Regions from separate parts of the Pseudodonghicola sp. genome, predicted to be linked through region 2. Evidence: riboswitches for the same ligand, from Rfam matches in the RefSeq annotation. Region 2 holds a riboswitch; each other region holds the start of a gene.
The links. Region 2 has a riboswitch for thiamine pyrophosphate ahead of thiM (hydroxyethylthiazole kinase). Riboswitches for the same ligand answer to the same signal wherever they lie in the genome.

Region 1 (5,761 bases), on a different contig from region 2:
CCGAACATGCCGCTCAGGCGCAGCATCGGCGCCGGCAGCTCAAACCCGGTGGCCGAGACGATCAGCCCGGCGATCATGCCGATCACCATCGGGCGGCGCAGCAGCGCCTTCAGCACGCCGATGATCAGCCGGAACGGCGACAGCCCGGCGCGACCCGAGGCCAGATCCATCAGCACCAGCCCGGTGGGGATGAGCACCACATTCTCGATCAGCAGGTTCAGCGCCAGGATGACGCCGGCCTGATCGGGAAAGATCAAGAGCATCACCGGATAGCCGATGAAGCCCGAGTTCGGGCAGGCCGATCCCATCACCGCCAGGGCCCGGCGCAGCGGATCGGGCGCGGCAAGGGTGAACCAGCTGAAACTGAGCGCCATGGTCACAAGCCCGCCAACCACCATCACCAGCAGGTAATCGGTCTGCAGCACCGCGGTGAGCGGCCGGGTGGCGAGCGAGGTGAAGAGCAGCGCCGGCAGCGCCAGGTTCAGCACATATTGCCCCAGCATCTGCATGTCGCGGGTGGTGAACCAGCCGATACGCACCACGATATAGCCGATCAGGACGGCGGCATAGATCGGCGCCGTGATGCTGATGATGTCACTCATGAAGCGGCCCAGTCTGGCGGCAGGTCGGCGCCGATTTCCTCGGCGAGGTCTTCGAGAAAGCGGATCATGCGCGCGGCGCGGGTCTGCGCAAGGGTACGCCCCCCTTCGGTCAGCATATCGGCTGGAAGCCTCAGCAACTTGACGCGAAAATGATCGAGCGTCTGGCGGCGGTCATCCAGATCGCGCGCCGCGGCGAAGGGATCGGCGGCATCATAGAGCGCGCGGCCCAGGGCGCCCGAGACCGCGAAGCAGCGCGCGATGCCCACCGCCCCCAGCGCATCCAGCCGGTCGGCGTCGCGCAGGGCCCGCGCCTCTGGCGTTTCCGGCGCGATGCCGGCCGAGAAGCTATGCGCGGCGATGGCGTGTTGGGCGGCGGCGATCCGGTCTTCGCCGAACCCCAGATCGCGCAGGACCGGCGCCGCCGCCTCGGCCGCGAGGGTCGAGGCGCGGGCGCGGTCGAGGCTGTCCTTCGGCAGGTTGACCAGATCGTGCAGATAGCAGGCCGCCAGCAGAACCTCTCCGTCGACATCGTTCCCGGCGATGGCGCGGGCATTGGCCCAGACCCGGTCGAGATGGGTCAGATCATGGGCGCTGTCCTGCGCCATGCCATCGGCCGCGATCTGCCGCAGCCGCGCGCGCAACCCGTCGAGGTCAGCCAATGCGGCCCCGGGTCTCGCCCACCGCGCCGCCGATCTGGCCGCGGTTCAGCAGGATATGGTCGAGAATCACGCAGGCCATCATCGCCTCGCCCACCGGCACCGCGCGGATGCCGACGCAGGGGTCGTGCCGCCCCTTGGTGATGATCTCGGTTTCCTGCCCGGATTTGGTGATGGTCGCCCGTGTCTTCAGGATCGAGGAGGTCGGTTTCACCGCAAAGCGCACCACGATCTCCTGCCCGGTGGAGATGCCGCCCAGAATGCCGCCGGCGTGGTTCGAGGAATAGGCCGGTTTGCCGTCCGGGCCGATGAAGATCTCGTCGGCGTTCTCTTCGCCGGTCAGCAGCGCGGCGGCCATGCCCTCGCCGATCTCGACGCCCTTGACGGCGTTGATCGACATCATCGCAGCGGCCAGATCGGTGTCGAGCTTGCCATAGATCGGCGCGCCAAGGCCGGCGGGCACGCCGCGCGCCACCACCTCGACGATGGCGCCGACCGAATTGCCGGATTTGCGCAGGGCGTCCATATACCCGGCCCAGGTCTCCGCCGCTTCCGCATCCGGGCACCAGAACGGGTTCTGGCCGATCGCTTCGGCGTCAAAGCGCGCCCGATCGATCCCGTGCGGCCCGATCTGGGTCATGTAACCCTGAATCTCGATCCCCGGCGCCAGGTCCGACAGGGCGGCGCGCGCCAGCCCGCCGGCGGCGACCCGCGCCGCGGTTTCCCGCGCCGACGATCGCCCGCCGCCGCGATAATCGCGGATGCCGTATTTCTGCCAATAGGTGATATCGGCGTGACCCGGGCGGAACTTCTCCATGATTTCGGAGTAGTCCTTGGACCGCTGGTCGGTGTTCTCGATCATCAGCTGCACCGGCGTGCCGGTGGTCCGCCCCTCGAAGACGCCGGAGAGGATCCTGACCGCATCGGGTTCGCGCCGCTGGGTGGTGTATTTGCTGGTCCCGGGCTTGCGCAGGTCCAGCCAGCGCTGGATCATCGGCTCGTCGATGGCGATGCCCGGCGGGCAGCCGTCCACCGTGGCGCCAAGCGCCGGCCCGTGGCTTTCGCCCCAGGTGGTGACGCGGAAGAGATGGCCGAATGTATTGATGGACATGGGGGCTCTCCTTTGCTGCGGTGATTAGCGGCGCGCGCCGTGTGGCTCAAGCGGATTCACGGGCTGGTGCCGACCGGGCCGGGGCAGCCAAGGCCGGGCCGCCAGCGGATACCGCCCTTTGACAGCGTGCCTCCGGCAGCCAAATCCGGGCGGGTCTCCAGCTTCTTCTCGGCCCAAATACGGCCGCCGGAGGCACGCGCCGCAGGCGCGTTCCGATCAGGGACCGGGGCCCGAGCCGTCAATCCGCTTGCCTCATATCCTCCCCGCGCATAGGGTCGGCGCCACCTCGGGGTGCCTGATCGGGCTGAGATGCATTGCGCGAACCCGTTGAACCTGAACCGGCTCATACCGGCGGAGGGAAGGTTTATGGACATGCCTCCACCTTGCCCCGACGCCGCAAAGGAGGATGCCATGAAGTATCTTGCATTTGCAGCGGGACTGATCACCAGCGCAGCAGGCCAGATGGCCGCCGCCGAGACTCCCGTGCTGACCGTCTATACCTATGACAGTTTCGTCAGCGAATGGGGCCCGGGCCCGGCGATCGAGAAGGCCTTCGAGGCGCAATGCGGTTGCGATCTGAAATTCGTCGCCGCCGGCGATGGTGCCGCGCTGCTGGCGCGGGTGCGGCTCGAGGGCAAGCGGTCGGAGGCCGATGTGGTGCTTGGCCTCGATACCAACCTGACCGCGGCGGCGCGGTCGACCGGGCTGTTCGCGCCGGTCTCGGTCAAAGCCGATTACAGCCTGCCGGTCGAATGGTCGGATGATGAGTTCATCCCCTATGACTGGGGCTATTTCGCCTTCGTGCAGAACCGCGATCTGGCCGCGCCGCACAGTTTCCGCGAACTCGCCGACAGCGATCTGAAGATCGTGATCCAGGATCCGCGTTCCTCCACCCCCGGCTTGGGTCTGTTGATGTGGGTGAAGGCCGCCTATGGCGATGAGGCTCCGGCGATCTGGAAAGGCCTTTCCGACAATATCGTCACCGTCACCAAGGGCTGGTCCGAGGCATACGGGCTGTTCCTGGATGGCGAGGCCGACATGGTGCTCTCCTATACCACCTCGCCGGCCTATCACCTGATCGCGGAAGGCGACGACAGCAAGACCACCGCGCTGTTTGACGAGGGCCATTACATGCAGGTCGAGGTCGCCGGCAAGCTGGCGGCCTCCGATCAGCCGGAGCTGGCGGATCAGTTCCTGCAGTTCATGGTGACCGACGCCTTCCAGTCGGTGATCCCGACCACCAACTGGATGTATCCCGCCGTCACCCCGGCCGAGGGGCTGCCCAAGGGGTTCGAAACCCTGACCCAGCCCAAGAAGGCGCTGCTGTTCTCGCCGGATGAGGCGGCGGCGCTGCGCGATCCGGCGCTGGCCGAATGGCTCGCCGCGCTCGGCCGCTGAGCCCGGCGCCGGGGATCGTCGCGGCGCTTGGCGTCGCGGTGCTGATCCTCGGCGCGCTGGCGGCGGTATTCTGGCGGGCGGAGACCGGGATCGGTCTTGGGCCCGCCGATTGGCAGGCGGTGCGCTTTACCGTGCTGCAGGCGGCGCTGTCGGCGGGATTGAGCGTGGTGTTCGCCCTGCCGGTGGCGCGGGCCCTGGCGCGACGGCGGTTCCCGGGCCGCGCCGCGCTGATCGCGCTGATGGGGGCGCCTTTCATCCTGCCGGTGATCGTCGCGGTGCTGGGGCTTCTGGCCGTCTTCGGCCGCTCGGGCTGGATCAGCCAGGGCCTGGGCCTGGTCGGCCTGCCGCCGCTGCGCATCTATGGGCTGCATGGGGTGGTGCTGGCACATGTCTTCTTCAACCTGCCGCTGGCGACACGGTTGATCCTGCAGGGCTGGCAGGAAATCCCGGCAGAGCGGTTTCGTCTGGCCGCCCAGCTTGGCGCCGGGCCGGCGGCGATCTGGCGGTTGCTGGAATGGCCGATGCTGCGCAGGGTGGCGCCGGGGGCGCTGGCGGTGATCTTCGCCATCTGCCTCACCTCCTTCGCGGTGGCGCTGACGCTGGGGGGCGGCCCGCGCGCGACGACGGTGGAGCTGGCGATCTATCAGGCCTTCCGCTTCGATTTCGATCTGGGCCGTGCGGCGCTGTTGTCGGTGCTGCAGATCGCCCTGACCGGCGCGGCTGCCGCGCTGGCCCTGCGCGCGGCGATGGGGGAAGGCTTCGGCGCCGGCCTCGATCGCGCGATCCGGCGATGGGATGCCGGCGGCCGGGGGCTGAAGGTTCAGGACTGGCTGGCGATCGGGCTCGCCGCGCTGTTCCTGCTGCTGCCGCTTGCCGCCATCACGGCCGAGGGCGTGACAGGCCTCTCTGCCCTGCCGGCCAGTGTCTGGCGGGCGGCGCTGAATTCGCTGCTGATCGCGGCGGGCAGCACGGTGATATTGCTGCTGATCGCCCTGCCGATGGCGGTGGCGGTGGCGCTTGTGCGTCATCCCGGCTGGGTCGAGGGCGCCGGGCTTCTGGGCATGGCAGTGTCGCCCCTGGTGATCGGCACCGGCGCCTTCATCGTGATCTATCCCTTTGCCGATCCGGCGGCCTTGGCGCTGCCGGTGACGGCGCTGGTCAACGCGCTGATGGCGCTGCCCTTCGCGCTGCGCATCCTGGTGCCGCAGGCGCGGGCGGTGATCGGCGATTTCGGGCGTCTGGCGCTCAGCCTGAACATGGGGCGCCTGGGGTTTCTGCGGCTGGTGCTCTGGCCCCGGATGCGGCCGCAGATCGGTTTCGCCGCCGGTCTTGCCGCGGCGCTGTCGATGGGCGATCTGGGGGTCATCGCACTTTTTGCCGATCAGGAGGTCGCCACCTTGCCCTTGCAGATCTATCGCCTGATGGGCGCCTATCGGATGGAGGCTGCGGCCGGCGCGGCGCTGCTGTTGCTGGCGCTTTCGGTGCTGGTGTTCTGGCTCTTCGACCGCGGAGGGCGCCGCCATGCTGAGGCTTGAGGGGGTGCAGATCCGGTCGGGCGATTTCACCCTGCGCGCCGACTGGCAGGTCGAGACCGGGGCGCGGGTGGCGGTGATCGGCCCTTCGGGGGCGGGCAAGACCACGCTTCTTGAGGCGATCGCCGGGTTTCGCGATCTGGCGGCGGGGCGGATCCTCTGGGACGGGCGCGACATCAGCCGTGACGCCCCGGGCGCGCGGCCGGTGGCGATGTTGTTTCAGGACGGCAACCTGTTTCCGCATCTGAGCGTGGCACAGAACGCGGGTCTCGGGCTCAGTCCCGATCTGCGGCTGACGTCGGCGCATTGGGATCGGGTGCGGCAGGCGCTGGCACGGGTCGGGCTGGAGGGGCTGGAGGCGCGCCGGCCCGCCGAGCTGTCGGGCGGGCAGCAGAGCCGGGCGGCGCTGGCGCGGGTATTGCTGCAGAGCAAGCCGCTTTTGTTGCTGGACGAGCCTTTCGC
Region 2 (5,761 bases):
GTCACCTGCCCCAGCGGCGTCTGGCTGGCGATGATGTCGAAAACCGCCTCGGGCGTGGCGGCGCTGGCGTCAGTGGTGCGCAGCAGCCCGCCCGACACCATGTTGACCGTTACGCCCAGGGGCCCCAGTTCCTTCGCGGCGGTGCGGGTAAAGCCCAGCAGCGCCGCCTTGGCGGTGGTGTAATCGTGATAGGGCACCACCGGGTTTTGCACCAGATTGGTGCCGATGGTGACAACCCGCCCATAGGCCTGCGCCGCGAAGTGACCGCGCAGCGCCTGCAGGCAGTTGAGCGCCCCGCCGACAGCGGTTTCGGTCTGCCGCGCGATCTCAGCCCAGCTCAACTGGTCGAGATGCGCGCGCGCCTCGCCGTTGAAGGAGAAATCGGCCAGCGCGTTATGCACCAGCACGTCCGGCGCCCCAAGGCTGTCGGTGATCGCCGCGACCATCCCGGCGACCTCTTCCGGCCGGGTGACATCGGCGCGGAAAGCCTGGGCGCGCGGCCCCAGTTCCTCGGCCAGCGCCCGGGCGGCGGCGTCGCTGTTGCGATAGTTGATGGCGACCCGGGCGCCTTCGCGCGCAAAGGCACGGGCGATCGCGGCGCCAAGGCCGCGGCCGGCGCCGGTGACAAGGACGGTCTGGTCCTGAAGCGGTTTGATCATGGCTCGGCCCTTTCGGCGAGAGTGAAGAAGTGATTGGTGGGGCCATGGCCATGGCCCACCTGCAATTGGTCAGCCGCAGCGATGGCGCCGGCGACATAGGCCTTGGCGCGCTCGACCGCCTGCACCAGCGGCAGGCCGTGCCCCAGCCAGCAGGCCAGTGCCGACGACAGGGTGCAGCCGGTGCCATGGGTGTTGGCGGTGGCATGGCGCGGCCCGGTGATCCAATGGCAGACCTCTCCCTCGACCAGCAGATCGGGGCAGTCCTCAGCCGCCAGATGCCCGCCCTTCAGCAGCACCGCCTGAGGCCCCAGCGCCAGCAGCGCGCGCGCCTGTTCCTCCATCTCGGCCCGATTGGTGGCCTCGGGGCGGCCCAGCAGATCGGCGGCCTCGGGCAGGTTCGGGGTGATCACCCGCGCCCGGGGCAGCAGCCGGCCCAGCGCCGCCACCGCCTCGGCCGCCAGCAGGCGATCGCCGCTTTTCGCCACCATCACCGGGTCGAGCACGATGGGGGCGTCCAACCCTTCCAGCGCGCCGGCGACGGCGGCGATGATCGGGGCGGAGCCCAACATGCCGATCTTGACCGCGTCGATGCGGATGTCCTGGCGGATCATCGCGATCTGGTCGCGGATCATCTCGGGGCGCACCGGATCGACGGCGCTGACCCCGCAGGTGTTCTGCGCCGTCAAGGCAGTCAGCGCCGCCATCGCATAGCCACCATTGGCCGAAATCGCCTTGATATCGGCCTGGATGCCCGCCCCGCCCGAAGGGTCGGACCCGGCAATGGAAAGGATATTGGGGATCATGCGCGGCTCCATTCATCAAAAAGGGCACGGGTCGCGGCCTGCGGGTCGGGGGCCCGGGTCCCCGCGGTGACCCCCGCCAACCCGACCGCCCCCGCCGCTTGCAACGCCGCCGCATCGCCCAGCCCGAGCCCGCCGATGGCAACGGTGGGCACAGAGACGGCGGCGACGATCTGCGCCAGCCCCCCCATGCCGATGGGCAGGGCATGGTCAGGCTTGGTCGCGGTGGCGCGCACCGGGCCGGCACCGATGTAATCGACCCCCGCCGGCACATGACCCGCCTGCGCCACCGTCTCGATGGAGAGCCCGAGGATCGGATCGGGCCCCAGCCGTTGCCGGACCAGCCGGGGATCGCCATCGCCCTGCCCGATATGGAGGCCATGCGCCCCGGCGCTCAGCGCCACCTCCAGCCGGTCGTTGATGATCAGCCGCACGCCGAACGCCTCCATCTCGGGCAATAGGGCGACGGCCAGCGCGTGCAGCTCGGCATCCGAGGCATGCTTGTCGCGCAGTTGCACCGCCCAGGCGCCGCCCCGGGCGGCGGCCCGCGCCTGGTCGATCACCGGGATCGGCCCCTCGGGGTCGGTGACGACATAGACTGGCCCGATGGTGCGCCCGATCATGCCACGGTCACCTTCGCGCCCGCGCTCACCGCCTCGGGCGTCAGGGCGTGCAGCGCATCGAGGAAGGCCACCTGGAAGCTGCCCGGCCCCTGCGCGCCCTGCCCCGCGACCTCTCCCGCCAGACCGTAGAAGGCCAGCGCCGCCGCAGTCGCCTCAGGTGCCGGGTGACCGACGCAAAAGGCCGCGATCACCCCGTTCAGCGAACAGCCCAGCGCCGTGACCTTTGGCATCAGCGCATGGCCATTCGCCACCCGCAACGCCCGGCTGCCGTCGGTGACGAAATCGACCGGGCCGGACACCGCGACGACCGAGCCGGTCCGCAGCGCCAGAGCGCGCGCCGCCGTTTCCGCCGCGGCGACGCTGTCGCCGGCGTCAACCCCACGGCCACCGCCACCGAGCCCGGCCAGCGCCAAGATTTCCGAGGCATTGCCGCGCACCACGGTTGGGCGCAGGTCGAGCAGCCGGACCGACAGGTCCTGACGGAACCGCGTCGCCCCCACCCCCACCGGGTCGAAGACCCAGGGACGCCCCAGATCGGCCATCACTCCGGCGCAGTCCAACATCGCCTCGGCCCAGGCGGGATCAATGGTGCCGATATTGACCGTCAGCGCCCGCGCCAAGGCGGCGAATTCCGCCGCCTCCTCCCGCGCATGGACCATGGCGGGCGAGGCGCCAGCGGCCAACAGCACATTGGCCATGATATTCATCGCCACGAAATTGGTGATATTGTGGATCAGCGGCGCCTCGGCCCGCATGTCGCGCAGATATAGCCCGGTCTCGTCCATCCGTCTCGCCTTGTGCCCAGGCGAGGAGAGCGAAGACGGCGCAAGATCCCGCGCGGGATCGGCTGACCGGCTTGCAGACTCCCTACGCCAGCATGATCTGGTTCAGGTTCGGAGGGTTCTTCTCAGCCCGCATGCACGGACGCCCCTGTCTGTGGCGCAATCAACGCCCGCAACGGGGAGATGTCAAGCAGGGCCAACTCCGCGCCGGCGGCAGACGGCGGGCGGCCCACCTGTCTGGGAGATCGGGAGGGCCGGCCCGACGGTCGGGCCCGAGGTTACCCTGCATCTCGATCGGCTCGTCCCCTCACCCGGCGGCACGCGACCAGGATCACCGCGCCCGCCCGCCGGTTCCAGGCGGCCCGCGTCCGGGCCGATTGCACGCCTGCGACCGTGGGAGACGGCAAGCCAGCGGACGCCGGGTCAGTCGACCGCCAAAGCCTTTTCCCTGTGAACACCATTAATTGTATGACATAACAAAAACACAACTATTGAGGTCTTCATGTCGTCGGCGCTTGACAGTATTGCCCCCGTTGCCCGCAAGGAAACGCTCGGTGCCATTGTGCGCGAGGAACTGCGCTCCGCGCTGATGGACGGGCGATTCCGGCCGGGCGAAAAGCTCACGATTCGGGCGGTTGCAAATGCGCTCAACGTCAGCCTGACCCCGGCACGCGAAGCGCTTTACAACCTGATGGCCGAGGGGGTTCTGGAAAGTGGCGCCAATGGCACGGTCTTCGTGCCCAGCCTGGACGAGCCCCGCATTCGCGAATTGTCCCTGATCCGCATCCGCCTGGAAGGGCTGGCCGCGCGCGAGGCGATGCCCAATCTCGCCCCCAAGGACTTCGACCGGCTGAGCGAGATCAACAGCCAATTCGCCAAGACCGACAAAGAGAAGGAACATGCCAAGCTGATGCAGCTCAACTGGCAGTTCCACTTCGGGCTCTACGAGGCCGCCAATATGCCTGCCCTACTGAAGATCATCGAAACCTGCTGGTTGAAAATGGGCTCCTATCTCAATGTCATCTATCCCGATTATGGCAGTGTGGGCGTCGGGCGCGACAATCACGCCCGCATTCTCGCCGCGTTGCAGGGCGGCGACGCCAATCTGCTCGAAGATCACATCCGGACCGACATCGAACAATCGACCGCATGGGTCATCCAGATGATCCGCGATCGCCGCCTCCCCGCCTGAGCGGCCTCAGGCGGGTCTTTCCTCCCCCCGGCGGGGGGAAGGATGCGAGACGCCGATGATCCCTAGCCCTCGGCCCCGACCTCGGCCGCGGCACGGGCGGCGGCCAGAACCGACAACCGCGCGGCAAGCGTGGCCGAGGCCGGCGGCGCCGGTTCCAGCGCCACCGGTGCGGGCGCGTCGGCGTGATGGCAGGCGACCAGCGTCTCGCCCTCGCCCACCGCCGTCAGCTCGGGGCGGGTCTGCTTGCAGATGTCGCTCGCCAGCGGGCAACGCGGATGGAAGGCACAGCCCGATGGCGGGTTCAGCGCCGAAGGCGCATCGCCCTCCGGCGCCTCGGTCGCGGCACGCAGCCCTGGCACCGGGCGCGGCGCGGCGGTGATCAGCGCACGGGTATAGGGATGGCGCGGATCGGCGAAGAGCTGCTCGGCCGGCGCCTGTTCGACGATCCGGCCCAGATACATCACCGCCACCCGGTCGGCGATATGGCGCACCACCGACAGGTCGTGGCTGATGAAGACATAGGCCAGCCCAAGCTGCGCCTGCAGATCCTGCAACAGGTTGACGATCTGCGCCTGCACCGAGACGTCGAGCGCCGAGACCGGTTCGTCGCAGACGATCAGCCGCGGCCGGGTCGACAGGGCGCGGGCGATGCAGATCCGCTGCCGCTGACCGCCGGAGAATTCATGCGGATAACGGTCGGCGTGATGTTCCGCCAGGCCCACCGTCTTCAACAGCTCGTCGACCCAATGCTTGGCCCGCTCGCCCGAGGCGACGCCATGCAGCAGGATCGGCTCCATCAACGTCTCGCGCACCGTCATGCGCGGGTTCAGCGACCCGAAGGGATCCTGGAACACCATCTGCATGTTGCGCCGGGTCGCCTGCAACCGGCCGGGGGACAATTCGGTGATCTCCTCGCCGTCCAGCTTGACCGACCCGGCGGTGGGTTCGATCAGCCGCATGACGGCGCGACCGGTGGTGGACTTGCCGCAACCGGATTCGCCGACGATCGCCAGCGTTTCACCGGCGGCGACGGTGAAGGAGACATCCGAGACCGCCTGCACCACATTCACAGCCTTGCGGAACATGCCCGCCCCCAAGGGGAAATGCTTGGTCAGGCCTTTGACTTCCAGAACCAGGGGTTTCATGCGGCGATCTCCTCGATGGGCGCACGCCAGCAGGCGACCAGCCGGTCCCCGTCGATCGCGCGCAGCGGCGGTTGTTCGGCGCGGCATTGCTGGGTCGCCAGCGGGCAGCGCGAGGCGAAGCGGCAGCCCTTGGGCATCGCCCAGGGCGGCGGCACCGATCCGGGGATGGTCTCCAGCCGGCTGCCCTTTTCGTCGAGCCGAGGCACCGCGGCCATCAGCCCCAGCGTATAGGGGTGCATCGGCGCCTGGAACAGATCGCGGGCCGAGGCGCGCTCGACCACCTTGCCGGCATACATCACCACCACCTCGTCGCAGGTCTCGGCCACCACGCCAAGGTCATGGGTGATCAGCACGATGGCGGCGCCGGTGCGGGCCGACAGGTCGCGCATCAGATCGAGGATCTGCGCCTGGATCGTCACATCGAGCGCGGTGGTCGGCTCATCGGCGATCAGCAGGTCGGGGTCATTGGCCAGCGCCAGCGCGATCATCACCCGCTGCCGCTGCCCACCGGACAGCTGGTGCGGGAAATCGTCCACCCGTTTCGACGGCGACGGCAGCCG
Region 3 (5,761 bases), on a different contig from region 2:
AGCCGAGCGCGAAGGTGGCCAGAACCACCAGTGTATAGTTGATCCCCATGATGCGGGCGGTTTCCTCGTCCTGCGCCACGGCGCGGATGGCCAGCCCCAGCCGGGTCCGGTTGATCACCAGATTGAGCAGCCCGATCAGCCCCAGCCCGGCAAGCACCAGGATCACGCTGTCGGCGCGCAGAGAGAAATTGCCGATCTCGATTGCGCTGTTCGGCAGCAGCGCCGGGAATGCCTTGGGGTTGGAACCGTTCGGATAGAACAGCCGCACCACCTCGCGGATCGCGGTGCCCAGCATCAGCGTGATCAGCAAGGTGTTGAGCTGCGGCGCCTTCTTCAGCGGCAGCACCAGCCATTTCGCGATCGCCGCGCCGATCAGGGCGGTGGCGCCAAGGCTGCACAGCAGGATGCCCAGAAGCTGTATCCAGGGGTTGGTGACGCCGATGGCCTCAAGCCCCAGCCAGGCGGTGAAGCCGATGAAGGTGCCCAGCATCAGCACGTCGCCATGGCTGAACTTGACGACATCGAGCACGCCGAAGAACAGCGTGAAACCGACGGCGACGAGCGCGTACATCGTGCCGAGCAGGATGCCGTTCGCCAGGTATTGGGCGATCAATCCGAAATCCATCATTCCCTCTTTTCTCGAACAGGTGGCGCGGCAGGACAGGCCCGCCGCGCCACTGGTCTGTGGTGTTATTTCGCGGCCGGAAGCTGGCGGATGCCCTTGGCGTAATCGCTGTCTTCCCAGACCACCCATTTGCCGTCCTGGGCGACATAGCCGGTGATCAGGGCGACGGTGTTCTGGCCGTGATCGTCAAAGCTGATCGGCCCGGTGATCGACTGGTGATCCTGCACCTTGCCCATGTAGCCGACGATCGCCTTGCGATCGGGGCCGACGGTCTCGACCGCGTCGATCAGCAGGTTCATCGCGGCGAAGGCGAAGGGGCCATAGGCCTCCGGCGGGGTCGAGTAGCCGGCTTTTTCATATTCGCTCAGGAAGAAGGCGCCGCCCGGCAGTTTCTCGGCCGGTGCGCCTTCGAGGAAGGTCATCGTGCCTTCGGCCAGATCGGTGCCGAGCCCTTCGAAGAAGGCGTCCGACTTGATCCCCGACACACCTTCGAACACGGCATTGATGCCAAGCTTGTCCATCTGCTGGCGCACCCGCACGCCGCCCGGGGTCAGGCCGGCAAAGACCACGACATCGGGGTTCAGCGCCTTGACCTGGGTGAGTTCAGCGGTGAAATCCTGCTGATCCGAGGTGACGCCGAAGGAGCCGACAACCTCGGCCCCGTCTTCGCCAAGATACTTAGACAGATAGGTGAAGTGGCCTTTGCCGTAATCGGTGGTGTCGTGGATGATCGCGAAGGTCTTGTAGCCGAGGCCGGTCATCATCTTGGCGGCGGTTTCGTTCTGGTTGATCATCGTGCCATTCACACGGGTGATCTCGGGATAATCATTGCCATAGGTGATATCCGGCAGCACCGCGCCCCAGATCGTCGCCGGCAGGCCGAAGCGGTGATAGACATCGACCGTCCCCATCGCCACCGCCGAGCAATAATGCGTCACCGCGCCCGCGACCTTGCGGTTCGTCGCCAGTTTGGTCGCGACCTGCACGCCGACGTTGGGCTTGCATTCGTCATCCAGCGCATCGAGTTCATAGGTGTATTTCGAGTTCGGATCGGCATTGCGCAGCTTGATCGCCAATTCGGCCGAGTTGCGCCCGCCCAGACCGACCGAAGAGTTGCCCCCCGTCAGCGGCCCGAGGAAGCCGAGCTGGACCGTGTCCTTGGCCTGGGCGCCGGTGGCAAGAGCAAGGCCCGCGCAGGCGGTCGCCGCCAGCACGATCCCGTGAAATTTGTTTCGCATATTGAATTCCATTCCACTTTCCCTGAGATTGCTTGGGCGACTTGACCCAGAGGAAGCTCTGCCTCAAAAAATTGAATATGGTTCAACTTTTGAGCTCGATTGAGCTAAAATTTGAATTTGAGTCGTGCTGTGATGAATTTGAAGGCGGAGTTCGGGCGCGTGAGCATGGATATTGAGCACTCTGAAGATATCGGCACTCTCGCCCCCGCCGAGTCGGCTCCGCGCACGATGTCTGATCTGGGCACCCGGTTGCGCGAGGCCCGCAAGGCTCACAAGAAAACGCTGCGCATACTTGCTGAGGAAGTAGGCTGTTCGCCGTCGATGCTGTCGAAGATCGAGAATGACCAGGCCACCCCGTCGTTGCGCACCCTCCACCGCATCCTGGCGGCGCTCGATACCTCGATCGTGCATCTCTTCGCCGGAGACAGCGCCCATGAAGAGATCAGCGTGATGCGGGGCGAAAGCCGTCCCGCGGTCAAGGTCAGCCATACTGAAAACGGCGCGGCGATCTTGCTGGAACGGCTGACGCCAACCTTCCCCGAGCTTCTGCTCGACGCGAATATCCACACGCTCGAACCCGGGGCCGACAGTGGCGGCGACATCCAGCATGCGGGCCAGGAGGTCGGCTATATCCTGCAGGGGCGGGTCGAGTTGATCGTCGACGGCCGCAGCCATTTCCTGGCGCCGGGCGACAGCTTTTTCTTCGCCTCGAACCTGCCGCACCGCTACCGTAACATCGACCCGGGTGTCAGCCGGATCCTCTGGGTGGCGACGCCGGCGACCTTCTGAGGCGCCGGTTCTCTGGCCAGGTTCTCCTGCCCGGTTCTCTGGCCCCGGTCTCTGACGGCGCGCCGCCGCCAGTCCTGTGGGCGCGGGCCTTTTCCGATTGACATGATCGCCGCGCGGTCAAATAGTGCCCCCACGTCAGGGGAGTCCCGCCTAGGGGACTGAGAGGCTGATAGGGGGAAACCCCGGTGAAGCGACCCTTTGAACCTGACCCAGTTGATGCTGGCGTAGGAAGACCGAAGGGCATTTCCGCATTCCTCTGATCCTGAGGGCGGTCCTTTCGGGCCGCTGATGGCCCTTTGCGCATGGCGCGATCCGGGGCTTGAGCGGTCCCTTTCTGCCAAAAGTCTCACTTGGGTCTCATCGTGAAGAGGAGACCGAAATGAAAGACACCATTCCCACCATCACCACCGGGGCGCTGCCCGCGTCGCGCAAGGTCTATGTCGGTGGCCAAGGCCATGACATCCGGGTGCCGATGCGTGAAATCGCCGTCACCGGCGAGGCGCCGCTGACCGTCTATGACAGCTCGGGCCCATATACCGACCCGGAGGCGCGGATCGACATCGCGACCGGCCTGCCCGAAGTCCGCGGCGGCTGGCTGCAATCGCGCGGCGAGGTCGAGGAATACGAGGGCCGCATGGTGACCGATGCCGACAACGGCTTTGTCTCCGGCGCCCGGCTGACCCCGCCCTTCCCGGTGCGGCGCCCGCCGCTGCGCGGGGTGGGCGACCGGGCGGTCACCCAGCTCGCCTATGCCCGTGCCGGCATCGTCACGCCGGAGATGGAATTCGTCGCGATCCGCGAGAACGAGGGCCGGCTTGAGGCCTACTCCCGTGATGGCGAGAGCTTCGGCGCCGAGCTGCCCGATCTGGTGACGCCCGAGTTCGTCCGTCGTGAGGTCGCCGAGGGCCGCGCCATCATCCCCGCGAACATCAACCACCGCGAGTTGGAACCGATGATCATCGGCCGCAATTTCAAGGTGAAGATCAACGCCAATATCGGCAACTCCGCCGTCACCTCCTCGATGGAGGAAGAGGTCGAGAAGATGGTCTGGGCGATTCGCTGGGGCGCCGACACGGTGATGGACCTGTCCACGGGGCGCAACATCCACAACATCCGTGACTGGATCCTGCGCAACTCCCCGGTGCCGATCGGCACCGTGCCGCTCTATCAGGCGCTCGAAAAGGTCGGTGGCATTGCCGAGGATCTGACCTGGGAGATCTTCCGCGACACGCTGATCGAACAGGCCGAGCAGGGGGTGGATTACTTCACCATCCATGCCGGCGTGCGGCTGCACATGATCCCGATGACGGCGAAACGGGTGACGGGGATCGTCAGCCGCGGCGGCTCCATCATGGCGAAATGGTGCCTGCATCACCACCGCGAGAGCTTCCTCTACGAGCATTTCGACGAGATCTGCGACATCTGCCGCCGCTATGATGTGTCGTTCAGCCTTGGCGACGGGCTGCGCCCCGGCTCGATCGCCGACGCCAACGACGAGGCGCAATTCGCCGAGCTGCGCACGCTGGGCGAGCTGACCAAGATCGCCTGGGCCAAGGACTGTCAGGTGATGATCGAGGGCCCCGGCCATGTGCCGATGCACAAGATCAAGGCCAATATGGAGGAGCAGCTCAAGCACTGCCACGAGGCGCCGTTCTATACCCTCGGGCCGCTCACCACCGATATCGCGCCGGGCTATGACCATATCACCAGCGCCATCGGCGCGGCGATGATCGGCTGGTTCGGCACCGCGATGCTCTGCTACGTGACGCCCAAGGAGCATCTGGGCCTGCCCGACCGCGACGATGTGAAGACTGGCGTCATCACCTACAAGCTCGCCGCCCATGCCGCCGATCTGGCCAAGGGGCACCCCGGCGCCCAGCGGCGCGACGATGCGCTGTCACGGGCGCGGTTCGAGTTCCGCTGGGAGGATCAATTCAACCTCGGCCTCGACCCCGACACCGCCCGCGAGATGCATGACGAGACCATGCCGAAAGAGGCGCATAAGGTGGCGCATTTCTGTTCCATGTGCGGGCCGAAGTTCTGCTCCATGCGGATCAGCCACGACATTCGTGCCGAGGCCGAGAAACAGCAGGGCATGGAGGCGATGGCCGCCAAGTTCCGCGAAGGCGGCGCGCTTTATGTTCCGGCGGAGGCACCGGCGGAATGATCTCGGTCCTGGGATCGGGCGTGGCGGGGCTTTGCGCCGCCACCGCCCTGGCCGAGGCGGGGTTCGAGGTTGAGGTGATCGTTCCGGAAGAGGCTCCGGCGCCGGCCTCTCGCCTCGCTGGCGGCATGCTTGCCCCCTTCTGCGAAGGCGAAAGCGCGCCCGAGGTGATCGTGGCGCGCGGTCAGGCGGCGGTGGACTGGTGGGCGGAGCATGTGCCGGGCGTCACCCATCGCGGCACGCTGGTCCTGGCCCCGGCGCGGGACGGCGCGGAGCTGGACCGCTTTGCCCGGGCAACCCGGGCGCATCGTTGGGTCGCGCCGGACGATCTGGAACCCGACCTCTCGGGCCGCTTCGCCCGCGGGCTGTTTTTCGAGACCGAGGCGCATCTTGATCCGCGGCGGGCGCTGCTTCATCTGCGCGAGGTGCTGATCGCGCGTGGGGTGGCCTTTCACGCGGGGCCGCCGCGGGGCCGCATCGTGGATTGCCGGGCCCTGGCGGCCGCGAAGGCGCTGGGCGATCTGCGCGCGGTGCGCGGCGAGATGCTCTATCTCCACGCGCCGGAGGTGGCGCTGTCGCGGCCGATCCGCCTGCTGCACCCGCGCTTTCCCTGCTATGTCGTGCCGCGCGGCGCGGGGCGCTATATGGTCGGGGCGACGATGGTCGAAAGCGACCGCGCCGGTCCCGTCACCGCCCGCGCGGTGATGGAACTGCTGTCGGCGGCCTATACCATCCATCCCGGCTTCGCCGAGGCCGAGGTGATCGAGACCGGCGCCGGGCTGCGTCCCTCTTTCCCCGACAACCTGCCCGCGATCCGGCGCCAGGGCGATGTGATCCACCTGAACGGCATGTATCGCCACGGTTTTCTGATGGCTCCGGTGTTGGCGATGGAGCTTGCCCGGATGATGACGAAGGAGATTTGCCATGCGGATTGATCTGAACGGA

Region 1: it holds a riboswitch for thiamine pyrophosphate, as region 2 does, so the genes downstream of both, thiB (thiamine ABC transporter substrate binding subunit) here and thiM (hydroxyethylthiazole kinase) in region 2, are expected to answer to the same signal.
Region 3: it holds a riboswitch for thiamine pyrophosphate, as region 2 does, so the genes downstream of both, thiC (phosphomethylpyrimidine synthase ThiC) here and thiM (hydroxyethylthiazole kinase) in region 2, are expected to answer to the same signal.

The regions. Positions count from the first base shown of each region.
Region 1 is NZ_JBLWVT010000012.1:26,236-31,996, forward strand. It holds gene ACN0V4_RS19540 (AEC family transporter) at 1-602, opposite strand, end outside; gene ACN0V4_RS19545 (HD domain-containing protein) at 599-1,261, opposite strand; gene aroC (chorismate synthase) at 1,254-2,369, opposite strand; TPP riboswitch at 2,647-2,746, shown strand; gene thiB (thiamine ABC transporter substrate binding subunit) at 2,781-3,767, shown strand; gene ACN0V4_RS19560 (thiamine/thiamine pyrophosphate ABC transporter permease ThiP) at 3,743-5,302, shown strand; gene ACN0V4_RS19565 (ATP-binding cassette domain-containing protein) at 5,289-5,761, shown strand, end outside.
Region 2 is NZ_JBLWVT010000002.1:11,950-17,710, reverse strand. It holds gene ACN0V4_RS03200 (3-oxoacyl-ACP reductase) at 1-659, opposite strand, end outside; gene thiD (bifunctional hydroxymethylpyrimidine kinase/phosphomethylpyrimidine kinase) at 656-1,462, opposite strand; gene thiE (thiamine phosphate synthase) at 1,459-2,082, opposite strand; gene thiM (hydroxyethylthiazole kinase) at 2,079-2,867, opposite strand; TPP riboswitch at 2,930-3,024, opposite strand; gene ACN0V4_RS03180 (GntR family transcriptional regulator) at 3,367-4,056, shown strand; gene ACN0V4_RS03175 (ABC transporter ATP-binding protein) at 4,119-5,201, opposite strand; gene ACN0V4_RS03170 (ABC transporter ATP-binding protein) at 5,198-5,761, opposite strand, start outside.
Region 3 is NZ_JBLWVT010000003.1:252,554-258,314, forward strand. It holds gene ACN0V4_RS07010 (branched-chain amino acid ABC transporter permease) at 1-625, opposite strand, end outside; gene ACN0V4_RS07015 (branched-chain amino acid ABC transporter substrate-binding protein) at 691-1,863, opposite strand; gene ACN0V4_RS07020 (cupin domain-containing protein) at 2,029-2,652, shown strand; TPP riboswitch at 2,780-2,900, shown strand; gene thiC (phosphomethylpyrimidine synthase ThiC) at 3,032-4,819, shown strand; gene ACN0V4_RS07030 (FAD-dependent oxidoreductase) at 4,816-5,751, shown strand; gene thiS (sulfur carrier protein ThiS) at 5,741-5,761, shown strand, end outside.